One region of the Sulfitobacter sp. 1A13679 genome, then DNA from elsewhere that is predicted to be linked to it. Evidence: riboswitches for the same ligand, from Rfam matches in the RefSeq annotation. Region 1 holds a riboswitch; each other region holds the start of a gene.

What was found. A riboswitch is a leader RNA that binds a small molecule or an ion and turns the genes downstream of it on or off. The one in region 1 is predicted to bind thiamine pyrophosphate.
Region 2: it holds a riboswitch for thiamine pyrophosphate, as region 1 does, so the genes downstream of both, thiC (phosphomethylpyrimidine synthase ThiC) here and thiB (thiamine ABC transporter substrate binding subunit) in region 1, are expected to answer to the same signal.
Region 3: it holds a riboswitch for thiamine pyrophosphate, as region 1 does, so the genes downstream of both, thiD (bifunctional hydroxymethylpyrimidine kinase/phosphomethylpyrimidine kinase) here and thiB (thiamine ABC transporter substrate binding subunit) in region 1, are expected to answer to the same signal.

What each region holds. Positions count from the first base shown of each region.
Region 1 is NZ_JBIFFO010000003.1:177,572-184,815, reverse strand. Features, by position in the region: gene ACGYLA_RS04055 (thiamine/thiamine pyrophosphate ABC transporter permease ThiP) at 1-1,041, opposite strand, end outside; gene thiB (thiamine ABC transporter substrate binding subunit) at 1,017-1,994, opposite strand; TPP riboswitch at 2,029-2,130, opposite strand; gene aroC (chorismate synthase) at 2,223-3,332, shown strand; gene ACGYLA_RS04040 (DMT family transporter) at 3,343-4,281, shown strand; gene cobO (cob(I)yrinic acid a,c-diamide adenosyltransferase) at 4,352-4,957, shown strand; gene ACGYLA_RS04030 (alkaline phosphatase D family protein) at 5,015-6,562, opposite strand; gene pcaF (3-oxoadipyl-CoA thiolase) at 6,769-7,244, shown strand, end outside.
Region 2 is NZ_JBIFFO010000032.1:1,070-8,313, reverse strand. Features, by position in the region: gene ACGYLA_RS18390 (hypothetical protein) at 229-615, opposite strand; gene ACGYLA_RS18385 (molybdopterin-dependent oxidoreductase) at 906-1,382, shown strand; gene ACGYLA_RS18380 (sensor histidine kinase KdpD) at 1,352-2,755, shown strand; partial or broken gene ACGYLA_RS18375 (ATP-binding protein) at 2,827-3,027, shown strand; gene thiC (phosphomethylpyrimidine synthase ThiC) at 3,401-5,200, opposite strand; TPP riboswitch at 5,294-5,415, opposite strand; gene ACGYLA_RS18365 (Fe(3+) ABC transporter substrate-binding protein) at 6,003-7,019, opposite strand.
Region 3 is NZ_JBIFFO010000015.1:99,246-106,489, reverse strand. Features, by position in the region: gene ACGYLA_RS13140 (error-prone DNA polymerase) at 1-2,640, shown strand, start outside; TPP riboswitch at 2,752-2,848, shown strand; gene thiD (bifunctional hydroxymethylpyrimidine kinase/phosphomethylpyrimidine kinase) at 2,916-3,719, shown strand; gene ACGYLA_RS13130 (FAD-dependent oxidoreductase) at 3,712-4,692, shown strand; gene thiS (sulfur carrier protein ThiS) at 4,682-4,879, shown strand; gene ACGYLA_RS13120 (thiazole synthase) at 4,883-5,644, shown strand; gene ACGYLA_RS13115 (thiamine phosphate synthase) at 5,641-6,237, shown strand; gene ACGYLA_RS13110 (ThiF family adenylyltransferase) at 6,234-7,196, shown strand; gene ACGYLA_RS13105 (ABC transporter substrate-binding protein) at 7,234-7,244, shown strand, end outside.

The DNA.
Region 1 (7,244 bases):
GGCGATCCAGCCTGCCATCGGCAGCGCCAGCAGGGCCAGCACCGCCACACTCAACCCCGCCACCAGAATGCTATTCCCGGTGGCCTGCCAGACCGAGGCAGGCAGTTCCGCGATCCCCGCCAGCCCGCGCAGCACCACGGCGCCCAGCGGCAGCAGCAAAAACAGCGCGGCGAGCGCGATCACCAACCCGTCCAACGCCCGCTGCACGCCCCCCCGCGCATCCCAGCGGCGCAGGGGGCGGTCCAACCCGCCGCCCAAGCTGATCGGCGGGATCAGCCAAAGCGCCGCCACCGCCGCTGCGCCAGCCAGAACAAGCTGCACCACGGACAGAAGCGCGGCACGCCCCAGATCAAAGTCAAACCGAAAGGCCTGATAGATCGCCAATTCAATCGTCGTCGCCCGCGGCCCACCGCCCAGCGTCAGCGCCACGGCGAAACTGGTCAGGCAAATCACGAAAATCAGCGCCGCCACGCCGGGCAGCACCTGCCGCAGCATCGGCCATTCCAGCGCCAGAAACAACGCACGCGGCGTCATCTGCAGCTGCCCAGCAAGCCGAAACCGCTCAGAAGGGATGCTCTGCCAGCCTTGCAGCAAAAGCCGCGTCGCCAGCGGCAGGTTAAAGAAGACATGCGCCAGAACCACGCCATGCAGCCCGTAGATCGACACCGGCGGCAGGCCCAGAGCCGCGCCAAATTGGTTCAGTACCCCCGACCGGCCAAAGACCGTCAGCAGCCCCAGCACCGCCACGATCACCGGCAGAATGAAGGGCGCGCCCAGCAGCGTGATCAGCGCGCCGCGCCCCCAAAACCGCCGCCGCGCCAGTGCCCGCGCCACCGGCACGGCCAGCAGCACCGAAAGCACCGCCGACCAAACCGCCTGTGTCGCGGTAAACCGCACCGCCGCCCAATCCGCCGGGCCAAGCCCTGCGCCCACATCCGCCGCCGCGAAGACGGCGACCAAAGCGGCAAGGATCAGCCCCGCCACCAGCGCGGCGGCGAAAAGCCCCGTTTTGCCGCTTAACGCGACAGCGCGGTCAGCCATTCGTCCAAAGCCTCCTCCCGGAGCGCGGGGACCTCGCCGTTCGGCACCAACAGCGCCTTGTCGGGCTGGATCATGCCCTCGAACCCTGCGGGCAGCCCGCCTTCGGGCGTGACCGCGGGATACATCCAGTTGGTCGTCGGCAGCACCGATTGCGCGGCATCAGAGACGAGGTATTGCAAGAACCGATCCGCCAGTTCCGGCTGATCCGACCCGGCAAGCTTCCCCGCCACTTCGATCTGCATGTAATGGCCCTCGTCGAACAGCGCCGCGGTCTTGCTGTCGTCCTCCTCCGCGATCAGGTGATAGGCCGGAGAGGTGGTGTAGCTCAGCACCATGTCAGCCTCGCCTTCGAGGAAGAGGCCGTAGGCTTCGGACCACCCTTTGGTCACGGTCACGACATTGTCGGCCAGCCCCGCCCAAACCTCCGGCGCGGCGTCTCCATAGGCCGCTTTGACCCACATCAGCAGCCCCAAGCCGGGCGTCGAAGAGCGCGGGTCTTGGATCACGATTTTCAGATCGCTTTCGGCCAGCGCTTTGAAATTACCCGGCGCGCCCAGATCGGTGCCGTGGACAAAGGCGAAGTAGCCCCAGTCATAGGGCACGAAGACCTCGTCTTCCCAAGTGATCGGCAGGTCATAGTCGGCCTGCAAACCGCTCGGCGCGAACAGATCGGTCTCTTTCGCGGCGGCGACGAGGCTGGTGTCCAGTCCCAGCACGATATCCGCGTCAGACCGCGCGCCTTCCAGCTTGAGCCGCGCCAGCAAGGCCGCACCGTCGCCCATGCCGACGAATTTCAGATCGCAGCCGCAGTCGGCCTCGAACCCCTCTTCGATGGCCGGGCCCGGCCCCCATTCGGTGACGAAACTGTCGTAGGTATAGACCGTCAATTCAGGCGTCTCGGCCCATGCGGCTGATGCGCCCATGACGCCCGCAGCAAGTGTAAGATACTTCATCGCATCCTCCTTTTGCGGCGAAAGGTAAAAGGTGGATGTCTGTCCTGACCTTCCCTCCGCCGGTGTTAACCGGTTCAGGTTCAACGGGTCCGCACAGCATGCACATCTCAGCCCAAAGGCCCCCCGAGGTAGCGTCAGGGGTAGATCGGACCTGCACAATTGGCAAGGCAAATCCCCTTGAGGCAGGGCGCTGCCCCGGCTAAGGGTTTGACAACAGGAGGTCCGCCCATGTCGATCAACAGCTTTGGCCATCTTTACCGGGTCACCACATGGGGCGAGAGCCACGGGCCCGCCCTTGGGGCGACCATCGACGGCTGCCCACCCGGCGTGCCGATTGACGAAGGCATGATCCAGCAGTGGCTCGACAAGCGCAAACCGGGCCAGAACAAATACACCACGCAGCGGCGTGAGGCGGATGAGGTCCGGATCCTGTCGGGCACCTTCGAAGGGGTCACCACCGGCACGCCCGTGCAGCTGATGATCGAGAACACCGATCAACGCTCCAAAGACTACGGCGACATCAAGGACAAGTTCCGCCCCGGCCACGCCGACATCACCTATTTCCAGAAATACGGCATCCGCGACTATCGCGGGGGTGGCCGTTCCTCGGCCCGGGAGACCGCCGCGCGGGTGGCGGCGGGCGGTCTGGCGCGTGAGGCGATCAAGGCGCTGGCGCCGGAGCTTCAGATCACCAGCTACATGGTGCAGATGGGGCCGCATAAGATCGACCGCGATGCCTTTGACTGGGACCAGATCGACCAAAACCCCTTTTGGGTGCCGGATGCCAAAGCAGCGGCGGACTGGGCCGACTACCTCGACGGGCTGCGCAAATCGGGCAGCAGCGTCGGCGCGATCATCGAGGTGACGGCGCGCGGCGTGCCCGCGGGCCTCGGCGCGCCGGTCTATGGTAAGCTCGACACCGATCTGGCCGCCGCGATGATGAGCATCAATGCCGTCAAAGGTGTGGAGATCGGCGAGGGCATGTCGGCGGCGATGCTGACGGGCGAATTGAACGCCGATGAGATCACCATGGGGCCCGATGGGCCGGAATATTCCTCGAACCATGCGGGCGGCATCTTGGGCGGGATCAGCACCGGGCAGGATGTGGTGCTGCGTTTCGCGGTGAAGCCGACCTCCAGCATCCTGACCACGCGGCGCACGATCACGAAACAGGGCGAAGAGACCGAGATCATCACCAAGGGCCGCCACGATCCCTGCGTCGGCATCCGCGCAGTGCCGGTGGGCGAGGCGATGATGGCCTGCGTGCTGCTGGATCACCTGCTGCTGCATCGCGGACAGATTGGCCAGAACCGCGGCATAATTGGCCCCGAGGCGTGAGGATCAAAGCATGAAAGTCGATGATTTCTCCGCCCGCCCCGCCCTTGGTGTCGGACTGAAAATCACGGCGATCCTGCTTTTCACCTGCATGTCCGCGATCATCAAATCGCTGGCCGATGAGGTTCCCGCCGGGGAGTCGGTCTTTTTCCGGTCTTTCTTTGCCATTCCAGTGATCCTGATCTGGCTGGCGCAGCGCGGCAAACTGAAAAGCGGGCTAAAGACGCAAAACCCGATGGGCCATGTCTGGCGCGGGCTCTTCGGCACCACGGCGATGGGGCTGACCTTTACCGGCCTCGGCCTGCTGCCCCTGCCCGAGGTCACGGCCATCGGCTTTGCCACACCGATTTTCACCGTCATCCTCGCTGCCGTGTTGCTGGGCGAGAAAATCCGGCTGATCCGCGTGAGTGCCGTGGCGATTGGGCTGGTGGGCGTAATGATCATCCTCTGGCCGCGCTTCACCAGCATCGGCACGATGGAGCAGACGGCCACCATCGGCGCGCTGCTGATCCTGATGGCGACCATGGTGCGCAGCCTTGTGCAGATCCACATTCGCCAGTTGGTGCAAAGCGAAGACACCGCAGCCATCGTGTTCTATTTCTCGGCCACCGCGTCGATTCTGGCGCTTTTCACCCTGCCCTTCGGCTGGGTCATGCCCGATCTGCAAACCTTTGGTCTTCTGGTTCTCGCCGGGTTGATCGGCGGGGTGGCGCAGATCCTGATCACCTCGGCTTACCGCTTCGGCTCGGCCTCAATGCTCGCACCCTATGATTACACCTCGATGCTTTTCGCCATTTTGCTGGGCTATGTCTTCTTTGCCGAACTGCCCACGATGATGATGCTGGCGGGCGCGGCGCTGGTGATCAGCGCAGGCGCGCTGGTGATCTGGCGTGAGCGGCAGTTGGGGATGGAGCGCGGCAAGGCGCGGTCTGTCACCGATCCCAAGGCGTGATCGAATGCGGGCTTTCGCCTGACCGGTCCTCTCCCTATGGTGCCCCGAAACCGGATAGAGGAGATGACCGATGAGCGACGCGGATCCGAAAGATCACAAGGAAAAGATGCAGCAGCGTCAGGCCGAACAGCGCGCCAAGGTGGCCGAGTTGCAAGACCCGGACAAGGGTCTGGTGCTGGTCCATACCGGCCCGGGCAAGGGCAAATCCTCTTCCGCCTTCGGCGTCGTGGTGCGCGCGCTTGGCTGGAAGCAGCGCGTCGGCGTGGTACAGTTCATCAAGGGCAAATGGAAAACCGGCGAACGATTGTTCTTTGAACGGCTGGATGAGGTGACATGGCACACGATGGGCGAAGGGTTCACTTGGGACACCCAAGACCGCAACCGCGACATCGCCGCCGCCGAGGCCGCATTCGGCAAGGCGCGCGAGATGATGGAGAGCGGCGACTATGACCTTGTGGTGATGGATGAGATCAACATCGCCATCCGCTATGAATACCTCAAGATCGAAGATGTGATCGCCGGGCTCGACGCCCGCGACAAGCGCACCGCCGTGGTGCTGACAGGCCGCGACGCCCGGCCCGAGCTTTGCGACTATGCCGATCTGGTGACCGAAATGTCCGAGGTTAAACACCCGTTCAAAGCGGGCATCAAAGCACAGCGCGGCGTCGACTACTGAAACGAAAAGGATCGCCCGCATCCGGGCGATCCTCTCACTGTGCCAAGCGGAGGGCGCTTAGATCGCCGCCCCTTTAGGGTCGAGCGTCACCGAATAAAGCTCCGTATCGGCACGGTCCATCAGGCGCACTTTCATCTGCTGGGTCTTGGCGTCGATATCGACCAACCCAAAGAATTGCAGACCAGCAGAAGGCGGCAGGTTCACCTGACCCTCTTCCGGTGCTTTGACGTATTTCAACTCGGGGCCAAAGGTACCGTCCAACTCGTTCGGACCAAAGGTGCCCGCGTGCAGCGGGCCCGAGACGAACTCCCAAAACGGGTCAAAGTCCTGAAACTGCGCCTTGTCGGGATTGTAGTAATGCGCGGCGGTGTAATGCACATCCGCCGTGAACCAGACCACGTTGTCGACCTGCGCGGTCTTGATGAAACGCAGCAGCCCTGCAATCTCTTGCTCGCGGCCCTTGGTGGCACCATTGTCGCCATTGGCAACCGCCTCGGCCCCGCCGCCGACGACCAGACCGATGGGCATGTCGCAGGCGATGACCTTCCACGTGGCCGCCGAATTGGTCAGCTCCCGCTTGAGCCATGCCATCTGCTCGGCCCCGAGGATATCGGTGGCCTGCGACATCTCGGTCTGCATGTTCTCGCTGTTCGGCCCCCGGTAGCTGCGCAGGTCGAGGAAGAAGACATCCAGCATCGGACCGTAGTTGATCTTGCGATAGACCCGGCCCGGCTCGGCAGGAGTGATGCGCAGCGGGGTCATCTCATGGAAGGCCTGCGAAGCGCGCGCGGCGAGGACATGGATCGACTTCTCGCTATAGCGGTCGTCTTCCATCAGGCTGCGCGAGGAGGACCAGTTGTTCACGACTTCATGGTCGTCCCATTGCATGAAGGTCGGCACATGGGCGTTCATCTCACGCACATGGGCGTCCATCAGGTTGTATTTCCACTGGCCGCGGTATTCGTCCAGCGTCTCGGCCACCTTGCGCTTCTCGTCGATGATGGTGGTGTTCTTCCACATCGCGCCATCGTCAAGCTGCACCTCATCCTCAAGCGGGCCATCGGCATAGATGGTGTCACCGGAATGCAGGAAGAAGTCGGGGCGGTGTTTGGCCATGGTCGCATAGGTGCGCATGCCCTCATCGTCGATGCCCCAGCCCTGACCGGCGGTGTCACCGGACCAAGCAAAGCGCACGTCGCGGCGCGCGGTGGGCGCGGTGCGGAACTGGCCGATGATCGGCTCGGAGGTGGCGTTGATGTCGCTCAGATCGGCGGCGGTGAAGCGGTAAAAGATATCCTGATCCGAGGGCAGCCCTTCGACCAGACGTTTCACCGCCAGATCGTGGTTCGGCAACGCATTCATCGGCGCAAGCTGGCGCGCGTTGGCAAAGCTTTCGGTGGTGGAGATTTCGACCTGCACCCGTGCCGGGCGGTCGGTACGGGTCCAGATCATGCCGGACTGCGTGTCGACATCGCCCGATTGCACCCCATGGGTAAACACCGGGCGCGAGGCCGCACGGCTGAGGCTGGGCATGGCAAGGCTTGCGGCAAAGGCGGTGGAGCCCGCCAGCACAGCACGGCGGGTCGGGCGGATCAGTTTGGTCATCTTGAGCTTCCTCTGAGGGTGGCGATGGCAGCACAGAACCCCCGGCGCGTGACAGATGGCCGACGAATGCGTGACTCTTTGGCAAAGCTTTGGTGACAGGGCGGTGACGTGTTACCAAAATCGACCCTCTAATTTCATTCCGTAACATTTTTATTGAACCGAATCGCCCCGATGTGTAGATTGCGGTGCAACAACAGGAGACCCCCATGCAGGCATTCATCTGCGACGCGCAGCGCACCCCCATTGGCCGTTACGGCGGCGCCCTCTCTTCGGTTCGCGCCGATGATCTGGCCGCCGTACCGTTGAAGGCGCTGATGGAGCGGAACCCTTCCGTCGATTGGGCGCGGGTCGATGACGTGATCATGGGCTGCGCCAATCAGGCGGGCGAGGACAACCGCAACGTGGCACGCATGGCGTCGCTATTGGCCGGTCTGCCGGTCGATGTGCCGGGTGCCACGATCAACCGTCTCTGCGCCAGCGGCATGGACGCCGTCGGCGCCGCCGCCCGGGCGATCCGCGCGGGCGACATGGACCTCGCCATCGCCGGCGGGATCGAGAGCATGTCGCGCGCGCCCTTCGTCATGCCCAAGGCCGAGACCGCCTTTTCGCGCAACAATGCCGTCTATGACACGACCATCGGCTGGCGCTTCGTGAACCCGAAGATGAAGGCGCAGTTCGGCGT
Region 2 (7,244 bases), on a different contig from region 1:
GCGCTCTTAGGCTCCGCCCTTGAGGGCGTTTTTTTTGGGGCGCTGCGGGTGAACGGGTCCGGGACGACCTCAAAGAATGAATCACGCTTCAAGTGCAATAAAGGCCCAGGCAAAGCCCGGGCCTAATGGAGGGACAGTCGTCAGCCCTCTTTCGAGGCGATGACGGCTGTAGGTCCACCGATAGGACCCACATCGCTTCGAAAAGGCAACCGAAAATTCAGGATGGGATCAGCGGTCTTCGGGCTCGTCCAGCGACTCCTCTTCGTCCGGCTCTTCGACGATTTCGTCTTCTTCAGGTTCTTCTACAGTCTGATCGTCGATGACTGCGTCAGATTTTCCGCGGCCCCCTTCGCCCCATCCATCTTCATCACCGTCAGGTGCCTCGCCTGCGCGGCCAACGTCCTGATCATTGCCAGGATTGCCAGTTGTTCCCTCAGCCCCGGGAGAACCTTCACCGCCGCCGTTGCCGCCACCATTTCCGCCACCGTTGCCGCCACCATTTCCCTGAGCATGAGCCACATCGCTACTCGACAAGACGAAGCCCGTCGCAAGGGGAACAGCAGTTAGGGCAGTCAATGTGGTCGTTAGAACGAAAGTTTTAAGCGATTTAACCATGATATTTTCTCCGATTTGTGTCCGATGATCCTTTAGTTACGTTTGTCGCGCAGAAGGTCCACGGAACCCCGAAAAAGATGCGAAAATCTGCTAAAATGACGCGATATCATGGGCGCTAATCCGCTGAGGATAATGGAATTTTATGGCCCAGAATGGGGCGCTAAATCGACCAACGCAAATTGACCATCCTCACTGATGATCGAGGTTCAGATATTTTGATCGGGTCGACAAAATATTGACATGAAATCACATTAGGAAAGGCTCTACCGCGCAACACAATCAGGGCTTGAATGATGCGAATTAAAAGAACTTTCCTCACCGGCCTGCTTGCCTTGCTACTTGCAGCTCCAACCTTGGGCTACGCGCAGGACATCCTAACTGTTACGACGCCGGATAGAACGGAGAGCTTCACGCTCGAAGAAATCCTCGCGATGCCGCAGACGACCGTTGTGACGAAAAATGACTACGTTGACGAAGCGACCACCTTTCAAGGACCGGCCCTGCGATCAGTTCTTGAAGGGATGGATGTTGCGCGAGGTGCGACCCTGAAAATGGTCGCGCTCAACGATTTCTCATCGAAAGTGCCAGCTGCGGACGCGTTTGAGTATGACGTCATTCTGGCGGTCTTATTGAACGGTGAGACAATGTCAGTTCGTGACAAGGGACCGATTTGGGTTATCTACCCGATGGACGGCAATCCGGAACTTCATGACGAGATCTACAATGATAGGTTGGTATGGCAGCTCAAGAGCATCTCCGTCGACTAATTCCTTACAGGAAATTTATCCGCGGCCTGCTCCTGCTATTGTTTATCGGCGCAGTGATTTTTGGGATTATCGTGCTTTCCAAGCTGGACGACGGAGTCCAGAATATTCAAACTGCTGAGCAGAGTGACCCTCTGTGGGTTGCCTCGCAATTGCAGTTTGAATTGCTACGACTCGAGAATGCCCTCGGCGAGTATGCTCTCGGGTATAAGTCAGCGGTCGATGTGGCCATGCGATTTGACATCGCCTGGAGCCGGATTAATATCCTTCAGAAGGGAGAGCTTCCGAAGCTTATCGCAACCTTCCAAATCAATGCCGACGTGGTGCCGGAGCTTGAGGCAACCTTCAAGCGTCTGGAGCCTGCGATCAAAGATCTCAACACCGATCGTCTTACTGGCGAAGAACGCAGCGAAAGAGCGGAAAGTATTCTCCTTGCACTGGAAGGCTTTGATCTCTCTATCCGGGAATTTTTACTAACCGTCGCGCAAGAAAAATCCGAAGCCATGGCGGAGTTTAGGGCGGCTCTCCTCACTCTGTCTCATACCGTGGCCTATCTCAGCGCCACCATTCTGGGGCTTCTGGGGATCTTCATTCTTTTACTCATGCTGGAGTTAAGAACCGCCGAGCATGCTGAACAAGAGATGCGCCATCTTGCTGAGGAAGCTTCATCCGCTGCCCGCATGAAAATGAATTTCATGAGCATCGTCAGTCACGAGCTAAGGACGCCTCTGACCTCCATCATCGGTGGCCTGGCTTTATTGAAAAGCCGAGTTGCAGATACGATGAAGGATGAAGCCGCGCTCAAGCTACTTGATGTCGCATCTCGCAATGGAGATCGGCTCTTGGCGCTGGTCAATGACATTTTGGACGCGCAGGCTTTGACAGAGGGTAAAGTGAAAGTGGAACGCAAACCTGTCGATCTCAATACAGTCGTGTCTTCAGCTGTCGAAGGGTGCCAAGCTTACGGTGACAAACACAACGTCAGCTATCGCGTGAACACACCGGACGAGGAGATGAAAGCTCTGACGGACAGCGCCCGCGTCAGTCAGATTCTGGCCAATCTGATTTCAAACGCTACAAAGTTTACGTCTTCAGGCGATGTCGTGGAAATAAACCTGAAAAAAATTGACCAGAAGGTGCGGATAGAGGTCACCGACCATGGCATAGGAATACCGATAGACCGACAAAATGCGATCTTTACCCCCTTTCACCAGGTCAATCCGGGCACCACGGGCACCACTCAGAGCAGCGGCCTGGGTTTGAGCATCACAAAGCAGTTGATTGATTTGCTGGGCGGAAAGATCGAGTTCAAGTCGGTTGAAGGAAAGGGCTCAACCTTTTGGATTGAGTTCGATCTCCTACCCGAAAACTCCTAAACCCAAGCAAAAGCATGATCTGAAGGCGTCACTTCGCCTTACCTCGCGCCTCCCGGTGAGCGTGGGAAGCTGCGGTTCGCTTGTGCCGCCTCGGCTTCCTGGTCCTCGACTGATTCGGCTATATCCTCTTCGCACAGACCGGCGGCCAGCTGCTGTACTACCTCGTCAGTCGTCTTTACGAGCGCACGTCCATCATCGTGACGAACCTCGACTTCGCTGAGTGGCCATCGGTCTTCGGAGACGCCAAGATGACGAAAGCGCTACTCGATCGCCATAAAGCCCCAATCTCTGCATCGAAACGGCCTACGCCCAGATCAATGGACCAGTAACCTCGGGCCCGTTAACGTGACAACACCCTGGCAATTCGTGTAAGTTTTCCCCGATCGCGCGGCGGGGCGAGCACACGAGTTCCGCGCCGCGTGACAAGCGTAATCTGTGACCGTGAATCCGCCGCCCTTGTCCCAAGCTTGATAACCTGCTGTTCAACCGCTGCGCTTTCGCACCAAGGCGCCAACATACCGCCCGCAAAGCGCGCAAGGCTGCGCGACCCCCGATTGTCGCCGAGCTCAAAAACCGCACGTCTGCTCCATGTCGCGCCAGCTCAATGGCAGAGACCAGCCCGGCAAGACTGCCCCGCGGTTATTATCACTCGTCAGACACATCAACCGGCATGTATAGGTTGCCGCCGTTGCGGAACTTTTGAGCCATTGCCTCCATCCCATCTTTGTGCGCTTCGGCCCGGATGTCATGGCTGATCCGCATGGAGCAGAATTTCGGCCCGCACATCGAACAGAAATGTGCCACCTTATGCGCCTCTTTCGGCAGCGTTTGATCATGAAAGTCACGCGCGGTTTCCGGGTCCAGCGAAAGGTTGAATTGATCCTCCCAACGGAACTCAAACCGGGCGCGGGACAAGGCATCGTCGCGCCGTTGTGCACCGGGCAGCCCTTTGGCCAAATCGGCAGCGTGAGCGGCGATTTTGTAGGTGACAACGCCAATTTTGACATCGTCACGGTCTGGCAGGCCAAGATGCTCTTTTGGGGTCACGTAACACAGCATTGCACATCCGAACCAACCAATCATCGCAGCGCCGATACCAGAGGTGATATGATCATACCCCGGCGCAATATCGGTCGTTAGTGGTCCAAGTGTGTAGAACGGCGCCTCGTGGCAGCACTCAAGCTGCTTGTCCATGTTTTCCTTGATCTTGTGCATGGCCACGTGGCCCGGCCCTTCAATCATCACCTGACAATCCTTGGCCCAAGCGACCTTCGTCAACTCGCCCAATGTTTCGAGCTCAGCAAATTGCGCTTCGTCATTGGCGTCTGCAACCGACCCCGGGCGCAGGCCATCGCCAAGACTGAACGATACATCATAGGCGCGGCAGATATCGCAAATCTCGTCGAAATTCTCGTACAGAAAGCTTTCCTTGTGGTGATGCAGGCACCATTTTGCCATGATAGCCCCCCCGCGCGACACAATCCCCGTCACTCGGTTCACCGTCATTGGCACCATATGCAAACGCACGCCCGCATGAATGGTGAAGTAATCCACCCCCTGTTCGGCCTGTTCAATCAATGTGTCGCGGAAGACCTCCCATGTGAGATCCTCGGCAATTCCGTTAACCTTTTCCAGCGCTTGATAAATTGGCACGGTCCCAATGGGCACAGGGCTGTTCCGGATAATCCATTCGCGCGTGTTATGGATGTTGCGACCGGTCGAAAGGTCCATGACCGTATCGGCCCCCCAGCGGATTGCCCAGACAAGCTTGTCCACTTCTTCTTCCATCGAAGATGTGACGGCAGACGTGCCCATATTGGCATTGATCTTCACTAGAAAATTGCGACCGATAATCATCGGTTCAATCTCTGGGTGGTTGATATTGGCGGGAATAATCGCCCGGCCGGCGGCGATTTCACCTCGCACAAACTCGGGCGTTACATAGTCTGGAATGTTTGCGCCAAAGTCATTGCCATCGCGCGGCGCAGATACCGCTTCACGCAACTGGTTTTCGCGAATGGCCACAAACTCCATTTCGGGCGTGACAATACCTGCCCGGGCATAGGCCAGTTGCGTTACCGCCTTGCCCTCTTTTGCACGATAGGGTTGCTGTTGCACCGGAAATTCAGGTGTCAAGCGATCACCCTGCACAAAGCCATTATCAGCGTCCTGCGTGTTCCGCCCCTGATAGGATTCGACGTCGCCGCGTCTGATGATCCAGTTTCGGCGCAAAACGGGCAAGCCATGTCTGATGTCGGTCAGATGGTTTGAATCGGTATATGGACCAGAACTGTCATAGACTGGCAGCGGCGGTTCACCTGCGGTCGGGTGAACCGAAATCTCGCGCAGGGGCACACGAATTTCGGGATATAGACTGCCTTTCACATAGATTTTGCGCGATGCAGGCAATTCACCTGTTGTGACTTTAGGATTCGGAATATTCATGGCGTGCTCCTCAAGTTGATAACTCAAAAAGACACAGACGATTTTTGGCTTGGAAACGGGCGCATGCCCCTGTCTGGCCACGCACCCAGTTCGGGAGGGGCGACCAATGCTTCCTACGCCAGTATCAACTGGGTCAGGTTCAAAGGGTCGCGACACTACAGCCTTGCTGTCAGTCGCCTCTCAGTCCCTCAGTTGGGACTCCCCTGCGTAAGATGTACGTATCTAATAGATTTCAGAAGAGCAAGGGCAGCCGATAAGGTACCGTCAGTGGCGAAGCCATTGCTGAAGGCATTTGATTGGCCGATATCCGCTCCGATCTTTGGTACTTTTACGGATGGTTGGCGTCGTGGGGCGCCTCTGACGGGCGGCCGAAGTGTGTTGTCACGTTAACTCGCCGAGTTTGCAAGCTCTCGCTTTCGGAAAGGCAAATGGCTGTTCTCTGCGCGGTTATTCAGCCCCTTGATCAACGTTCGGCATGCCACCTTGAAATGTCGGCGAGTTAACGTGACAATAGTTCCGGGATCTGGTGGATCGAATTGACGATGAATGAGGTGTCCTTAGATTTTGTAGATACTTACTTGGCAATTTGGGAACCGAGTAGAAGCGCGGATTCAGCCGCACAATCGGTTTAGGACGAGTTCAAGCGGAACTATGTAGCGCAGGTTTTTCATCCTAGCGACGGTCAGCTAGATGGCCGAGCGGCTCGGGTCGCGCCCTTTACGGTACCGGGATCGGCGATGATCGAAGCTAAAATAAAAGGCGGGCTCGAAAGCCCGCCTTCTGCGTTACTTGATGTGAAGTCTTATTCCCAGCCAACCGTGTCAAAGATTTTCTGCGCGGTGCCGATGTTCTCGGCCACGTCCGACAGGTTCACCTCGTCGGCTTTGAACTCACCCAACTGCTTTACGCTATCAGCCAGTTCAACGCCTTCCACCGTCGGGAACTCATCGTTACCGGCCGAGAAATAGACCTGCGCCTGATCAGAGGCGAGATACTCAAGGAACTTCACAGCATTCTCACGGTTCGGCGCGTTCTTGGCCACGCCGCCGCCGGAGAGGTTCATATGCGCGCCGTTGCCTTCTTGGTCCGGCCAGATCAGGCCGATCTTGTCGATATCGGCACTCACGCCGTCCACATCGGTGCGGATCGCGCGGGCGAAATAGTAGCTGTTGGATACCGCGATGTCGCATTCACCCGAGACGATGCCGCGCAGCTGGTCGGTGTCACCGCCCTGCGGTGCGCGCGCCATGTTGTCGACCACGCCCTGTGCCCATTCGGTCGCGGCTTCTTCACCCTCGTGCGTCACGATGGCAGCCAACAGAGTCTGGTTGTAGGTGTTGGTCGAGGACCGGATGCAGACCTGACCTTTGTAGGCAGGATCGGCGAGGTCCATGTAAGTCGCGGGTGGGGTGTCCAGCGTCTCTTTGTTAAAGAAGATGATCCGCGCGCGCTGCGACAGGCCGAACCACTGGTTGTCGTCGTCTTGCAGATTGCCGGGAATGCGCTCTTCAAGCGTGTCGCTCTCCACCGCTTGCAGCAGGCCCATGTCTTTGGCGCGCTTGAGGCGGCTGGTGTCGACGGTCAGCAGCAAGTCGGCGGGGGAGTTGGCACCCTCGGCTTCCATACGGGCCAGCAGTTCGTCGGCCTTGCCTTCGATGCGGTTAATGGTGATGCCAGTTGCTTCGGTAAAGTCGGAGTAAAGGCGCTCATCGGTGTCATAGTGACGGGCGGAGTAGAGGTTCAACTCGCCATCGGCCAGCGCGGGTAGTGCCAGCGACATCAGCGCGGCGGCGGCAGTCGATGTTTTGCAGAAGGTCATATCAGGGTCCTGTTCCAGTTTGGAGTAACTTGACTGAAACAGTAAGAAACAGATTTTAGACGCCCCTGCAACCAATTCCGATAAAATCGGTCAGAAGGTCCGGCACCATTTCCCGACGCAGACCATCAGCCATTGAGCGCACCGAGAGGCCGGGCTATGAGGGCGGAACAAACATCTCGACTTGTCTGGCTGCGCAATAGGACATTCCGTGGCTGCCTAGAAGGT
Region 3 (7,244 bases), on a different contig from region 1:
GTGATCGTGCCCAAGGCGGGCTACCTGCTGGCCGCCAATGCCGAGCGGCATCTGAAATCGCCCGAGGCGATGATGCGCCTCTTCGCCGACTGGCCCCATGCCATCGCCGAGACGCGCCGCCTTGCCGACCGGATCGAATTTCGCCTCACCGATCTGGCCTATGAATACCCGCATGAGATCGTCCCCGAGGGCCGCAGCCCGATGGAGGAACTGGCCCGCCTGACATGGGAAGGCGCCGCCCGGCGCTACCCCGAAGGCGTGCCCGAAGCGGTGAAAAAGACCATCGAGAAGGAATTCGCCCTGATCTCCTCCAAGAGGATCGCGCGTTATTTCCTGACCATCTACGACATCGTCCGCTTCGCCCGCGAGGAGGCCGAGCCGCCGATCCTCTGCCAAGGGCGCGGCTCGGCGGCCAATTCCGCCGTCTGTTTCTGCCTCGGCATCACCTCCGTCGATCCGGCGGTGCATGACCTGCTCTTCGAGCGGTTCCTCAGCGAGGAACGCGACGAGCCGCCCGATATCGACGTCGATTTCGAGCATGAGCGGCGCGAGGAAGTCATCCAGTACATGTACGGCAAATACGGCCGCCACCGCGCCGGGCTCTGCGCCACGGTGATCCACTACCGCCCGCGCTCGGCCATCCGCGAGGTCGGCAAGGCGATGGGGCTTTCCGAAGACGTGACCTCGAAACTCGCCGGCACCGTCTGGGGCAGTTTCGAGGGTGAGATGGATGATGCCCGCGCCCGCGAGGCGGGGCTGGACCTGTCGGACCCCTACCTGCGCATGGTGCTGAAACTCGCCTCCCAGATGATCGGCATGCCGCGGCACCTGAGCCAGCACGTCGGCGGCTTCATTCTGACCGAACGCCCCCTGACCGAGATCGTGCCCATCGGCAACGGCGCCATGCCCGAGCGCAGTTTCATCGAATGGGACAAGGACGACATCGACGCTTTGCAGATCTTCAAGGTCGATATCCTCGCGCTCGGCATGCTGACCTGCATCGCCAAGTGCTTCGACCTGATCGAGGCGCATTACGACCGCCCGCTGGAACTGGCCACGGTGCCGGTGGAGGATCACGAGGACGACGCCACGGGGCGACCGACCTACGACATGCTCTGCCGCGGCGACAGCCTTGGTGTCTTTCAGGTGGAAAGCCGCGCGCAGATGGCCATGCTGCCAAAACTGCGCCCCCGCGTCTTCTATGATCTGGTGATCGAAGTCGCCATCGTCCGCCCCGGCCCCATTCAGGGCGACATGGTCCACCCCTACCTGCGCCGCCGTCAGGGGTTGGAGAGCGTCGTCTACCCCGCCCCCGGCCCGGCCTATCCGCAGGACGAGTTGTTCAGCATCCTCAGCCGGACGCTGGGCGTGCCGATCTTTCAGGAACAGGCGATGAAAATCTCCATCGACGCGGCGCGGTTCTCCCCCGCCGAGGCCAACGAGCTGCGCAAGGCCATGGCCACCTTCCGCTCGCGCGGGACGATCGAGAAGCTGCAGGACAAGATGGTGGGCCGCATGACCAAACGCGGCTACGATCCGGTCTTCGCGCAGCGCTGTTTCGACCAGATCAAGGGCTTCGGCGAATACGGCTTTCCCGAGAGCCATGCCGCAAGCTTCGCCAAGCTGGTCTATGTCTCAAGTTGGATGAAATGCCACTACCCGGCGGCCTTTGCCTGCGCGCTCTTGAACTCGCAGCCGATGGGCTTCTACGCGCCGGCGCAGATCGTGCGCGACGCCCGCGAGCATCAGGTCGAGGTGCGCGATGTCGACGTGAACCTCTCGGACTGGAACTGCACGCTGGAGCCTTGTGGGGACGGTTTCGCCCTGCGGCTGGGGCTGCGCATGGTAGACGGGCTGCAGGAAAAGGCCGGCGCGCGGATCATGGACCGGCGCGACGCGCCTTACGCGGATGTCGAAGATCTCAAGACCCGCGCAGGCCTCGATGCCAAGGCGATCCGCCAGCTTGCCGCCGCCGACACGATGCGCAGCATGGGGATCGACCGGCGCCAAGCGCTCTGGCAGGCCCAAGGGCTGCGCGACGCGCCCGCCTTGCCGATCTTCGACCATGTCGAAGCCTCGGCCCGCGGCCCGGAGCCGGAGGTGCATCTGCCGGTGATGCCGAAGGCCGAGCAGGTGGTCGCCGATTACCAGACGCTGCGCCTGTCGCTGAAGGCGCATCCGATGTCCTTCTACCGCGGGAGCCTCGCCGCGCAGGGGTTCTCCTCGGCCCGGGACCTTTCGCGCATGGGCCACGGGCGGCGGGTAAAGCTGGCGGGGCTGGTGCTGGTGCGCCAGAAACCCGGCAGCGCCAAGGGGGTCTGTTTCATCACGCTGGAGGATGAGTTTGGCGTCGCCAACCTCGTGATCTGGCCAAACATGTTCAAGCTCTACCGCCCCACGATCATGTCGTCGCGGCTTCTGGTCGTGGAGGGGCGCGTGCAGACCGACGGGCGGGTGATACACGTGGTGGCCGAGCGGCTTGAGAACCGCTCTGACCGGCTGGCGGCGCTGTCGGAGGCACCGATGCCCGGCATCACGACGCGCGGCGATCACCCGACCCATCCGCTGCCCGGTCAGGTGGCCATGCACGGCCACCCGCGCGATGCCAAGGTGATCCCCAAATCGCGGGATTTTCATTAACAAATCCTCATGCAATGCATGAGATACGCGCCGCAACTAAATGATATAAAACGCAAACCAATAAATAAACGATCCCCTGTTGACCCTATGAACGCCCCTCGCTAGCCTGCCGGAAATCCGTTGGGGTGCCGCAAGGCTGAGAGGTGAAAACCGACCCATCGAACCTGATCCGGGTCGTACCGGCGTAGGGAACGGAAGCAAGCATCAGCCCCATCTGGGCGCTCGTTTACCCCGTATCTCCATGCCCTCGACCCATCTAACGAATGGGGGGCCGAATGGCGTTTCAAGCACTGACGATTGCGGGCTCCGACAGCGGCGGCGGAGCGGGGATTCAGGCCGATCTCAAGACCTTTAGCGCGCTTGGCGTCTATGGGGCCAGCGTGCTCACCGCCGTAACCGCCCAGAACACCCGCGCCGTCACCGCGGTCGCCATGATCGCTCCTGCGATGATCCGCGCGCAGATGGCGGCGGTCTTTGACGATCTGGCCATCGGCGCGGTTAAGATCGGCATGTTGGGCGACCCGGCCACGATCTCCGCCGTGGCCGAGGGGTTGGCAGACTGCCCCGCGCCCGTTGTGCTCGACCCGGTGATGGTGGCGAAATCCGGCGATGCGCTGCTCTCTGCCGAAGCGGTGGAAACCCTGCGCGACCGGATGCTGCCCCGCGCCCATGTGCTGACACCGAACCTGCCCGAGGCCGCACGGCTGCTGGACACAGAAGAAGCCACCGACGAGGCCACCATGCTCGTGCAGGGCCGCGCGCTGCTGTCGCTCGGCCCCCGCGCGGTGCTGATGAAGGGCGGCCATGGCAAGGGCGAGACCTGCGTCGATCTGCTGATTTCCGAGGCCGACACCCTCCGCCTTTCCGCGCCCCGCCAGCAGACGGCGAACACCCACGGCACCGGCTGCACGCTCTCTGCCGCCATTGCCGCCGGTCTGGCGCGGGGCCAGCCGCTGCCGCAGGCGGTGGAGGCCGCCCATAGCTATCTGCAACGCGCCATTGCCGCGGCGGACGCCCTCAACATCGGCCATGGCCACGGGCCGGTCCATCATTTTCACGGCGTTTGGCCCCATGAGTGATGTCACCATCATCGGCGCGGGCGTGGCAGGGCTTTGGGCCGCGCGGGCCTGTCTGGCGCAGGGGCTGCGGGCCCGGCTCGTCGACCGCAAAGGCCCACCCGGGCCGCATGGCTGTTCGTGGTGGGCGGGCGGCATGCTCGCCCCCTTTTGCGAAGGCGCGCTGAGCGAGCCTGCTGTGGTGACCCATGGGCGGCGTGCCGCGGCGCTATGGGGGGAGATCACGGAAGTCACCCATCGGGGCACGCTGGTCCTCGCCCCCGAGCGGGACCGCGCGGAATTGCAGCGTTTCGCCGCCCGCACCGAAGGCCACAGCGACTGCGACGCCGAAGCCATCGCGGCCTGTGAGCCGGACCTCGCCGGGCGCCATCGCCGCGGGTTGTTCTTTGCCGAGGAAGCGCATCTGAACCCGCGCCAAGCGCTGCAAGACCTGACCCATGCGCTGGCCGCCGAGGGCGTGACGGTTGAGACCACGGCCCTCACCCCTTCGGAGGTCACAGGCCCGGTGATCGACTGCCGCGGCATGGTGGCCCGCGACGCTCTGCCCGGTTTGCGTGCCGTGCGCGGCGAGATGATCCTGCTGCGCGCCCCTGATGTCACCCTCACCCGCCCGATCCGCCTGCTGCACCCGCGCCACCCGCTTTACGTCGTGCCGCGCGGGCAAGGCATCTACATGCTGGGCGCGACCCAGATCGAAAGCGCCAGCCGCAGCGGCATGACCGCCCGCTCGGCGCTGGAACTGCTCTCAGCCGCCTATGCGCTCGACCCGCGCTTTGCCGAGGGCGAGATCATCGAGATGGGCGCCGACCTGCGCCCGGCTTTCGCCGACAACCTGCCCGGCATCGTACAGCGCGGGGCGGTGCTGCATCTGAACGGATTGTTCCGGCACGGCTTTCTCATGGCGCCCGCCTTGGCCGAACAGGCCGCGGGCTTTCTGGCAACAGCGACAACGGGGGATTTATTCCGTGAAGATTGAAGTGAACGGCGAGACGCGTGAGGTCGCGGCCTCCCAGCTTGACGCGGCATTGGCAGAGCTGGGCTGGGGCGAGGCAAAAGTCGCCACCGCCCTCAACGGCAGTTTCGTTCCCGCAGGCGCGCGGGGCGAGACCATGCTGAGCGACGGCGACCGGCTCGAAGTGCTCAGCGCCATGCAGGGGGGCTGAGTGATGCGCGATTTCTACGGCACCACCCTGCCCCTGCCGCTGATGCTGGGCACCGCGCGCTACCCCTCGCCCGCGGTGATGGAGGCCGCCTTTCGCCAAAGCGCCGCGCCGGTCGCCACGGTTTCGCTGCGCCGCGAACAAGGCGCGGGACAGGCGTTTTGGGACATGGTGCGCGGCTTGGGCGTGCATCTGCTGCCCAACACCGCCGGCTGCCATTCGGCGCGCGAGGCGATCACCACGGCGCAGATGGCGCGGGAGTATTTCGGCACCAATTGGATCAAGCTCGAGGTCATCGGCCATGCCGACACGCTGCAACCTGACCCCTTCGGGCTGGTCGAGGCTGCCGAGGCGCTCTGCGCCGATGGGTTCGAGGTCTTCCCCTATACCACCGAGGATCAGGTGCTGGCCGCGCGGCTGGTCGATGCGGGCTGCCGGGTGCTGATGCCATGGGGCGCGCCGATTGGCTCGGGGCTGGGGCTGAACAACCTGCACGGGCTGCGCAGCCTGCGGGCGGCCTTTCCCGATGTGGCGATGGTGATCGATGCAGGTCTCGGCCTGCCCAGCCATGCGGCACAGGCGTTGGAGATGGGGTTCGACGCGGTACTGCTGAACACCGCCGTGGCCGAGGCCGCAGACCCCGCCGCCATGGCCGAAGCCTTTGCACTGGCCTGCCGCGCGGGCGCGCTTGCCGCCGCCTCCGGCCCCATGGGCCAGCGCGACATGGCCGTGCCCTCCACCCCCGTGATCGGAAAGGCTTGGCTATGAGCTTGCCGCGTTTCTACCCCGTCTTCGATAGTGCCGCATGGGTCGCGCGGGCCGTGCCCCTGGGCGTGAAGCTGGTGCAACTGCGCGTCAAGGACGCGCCCGAAGAGGTGCTGCGGGCCGAGATCATCACCGCGCTCAACCTCTGCCGCCAGCACGGCGCACTGCTGGTGGTGAATGACCACTGGCAACTGGCGATTGAACTGGGGGCCGATTGGCTGCATCTGGGGCAAGAGGATTTGGACAGTGCCGACATCCCCGCGATCCGCGCCGCCGGGCTGAAACTGGGCCTGTCGACCCATGACCATGCCGAGCTTGACCGCGCGCTGGCCCTCGCCCCCGATTACATCGCCCTCGGCCCCGTCTATCCGACCATTCTGAAAAAGCTGAAATGGACCGAACAGGGCCTCGACCGTTTGACGGAATGGAAGGCGCGGATCGGGGATATCCCGCTTTGCGCCATTGGCGGCATGTCTGTCGCCCGCGCGCCGGGGGCCTTTGCCGCCGGGGCCGATACGGTGGCGGCGGTCACGGATATCACGCTGAACGCAGACCCCGAAGCGCGGATGCGCGAATGGCTCGAGGTGACGGCATGAGCCGCTATGTCCGCCAGACGGTTCTGCCGCAGGTCGGTGCCGAGGGGCAAGCGCGGCTCAAGGCGGCGCATGTGCTGGTCGTCGGGGCCGGAGCGCTGGCGATGCCTGTGCTGCAATATCTTGTCGGGGCCGGTGTCGGGCGGATCACATTGGTGGACGGCGATCAGGTGGCCTTGAGCAATCTGCACCGCCAACCGCTCTACCGGATGGACGGTATCGGCAGGCCCAAGGTTCGTGCCGCCGCCGAGGCGATGGCGGCGCTGAACCCCGAGGTGACGCTTATCCCGCGTGCCGAATGGCTCACCCCCGCCAATGCGCCCGCCCTGCTGGCGGACTGCGATATTGCGCTCGACTGCGCCGACACTTTCGCCGCCAGCCTGACCCTGTCGGACGAAGCCCGCGCGCAGGGCAAACCGCTAATTTCAGCCTCGGCCCTTGGGCTGTCGGGCTATGCCGGCGGTTTCTGCGGGGGTGCCCCCTCGCTCCGCGCTGTTTTCCCTGACCTGCCCCAGACGGCAGCGACATGTGACACGGCGGGGGTCTTGGGGCCCGTGGTCGGGATGATCGGCGCGGCACAGGCGCAGATGGCGCTCTCGGTCCTGCTGGGTCTCACGCCCTCCCCGCTGGGGCAACTCTTGATCTGGGACGCCGCGCAATGGCGCATGTCGGGCTTTCGTTTCGACAGCGCGCCCGAGACTGCGCGCGCCGCGGGTTTCATCGCCGAAAGCCAGATCACCCCGCGCGATATGGTCATCGACCTGCGCGCCGAAGCGCCCACGCCTTTCTCACCCCAAGCGCGCCATGTCCCGCCCGAGGCGCTGCCGGACTTGCCGTTGCCAGCCGATGCACCCCGCATCGTGCTTGCCTGCCGCACCGGCCTACGCGCGCATCACGCGGCCAACACCCTCCGCCCCCGCTGGCCGGGCGAGATCGCCCTGCTCGCCCTCCCGGGCGCCTGACCCTTTTCCCGCATAAACGATATATTGGAGACCCTTCGTGAAAAACAT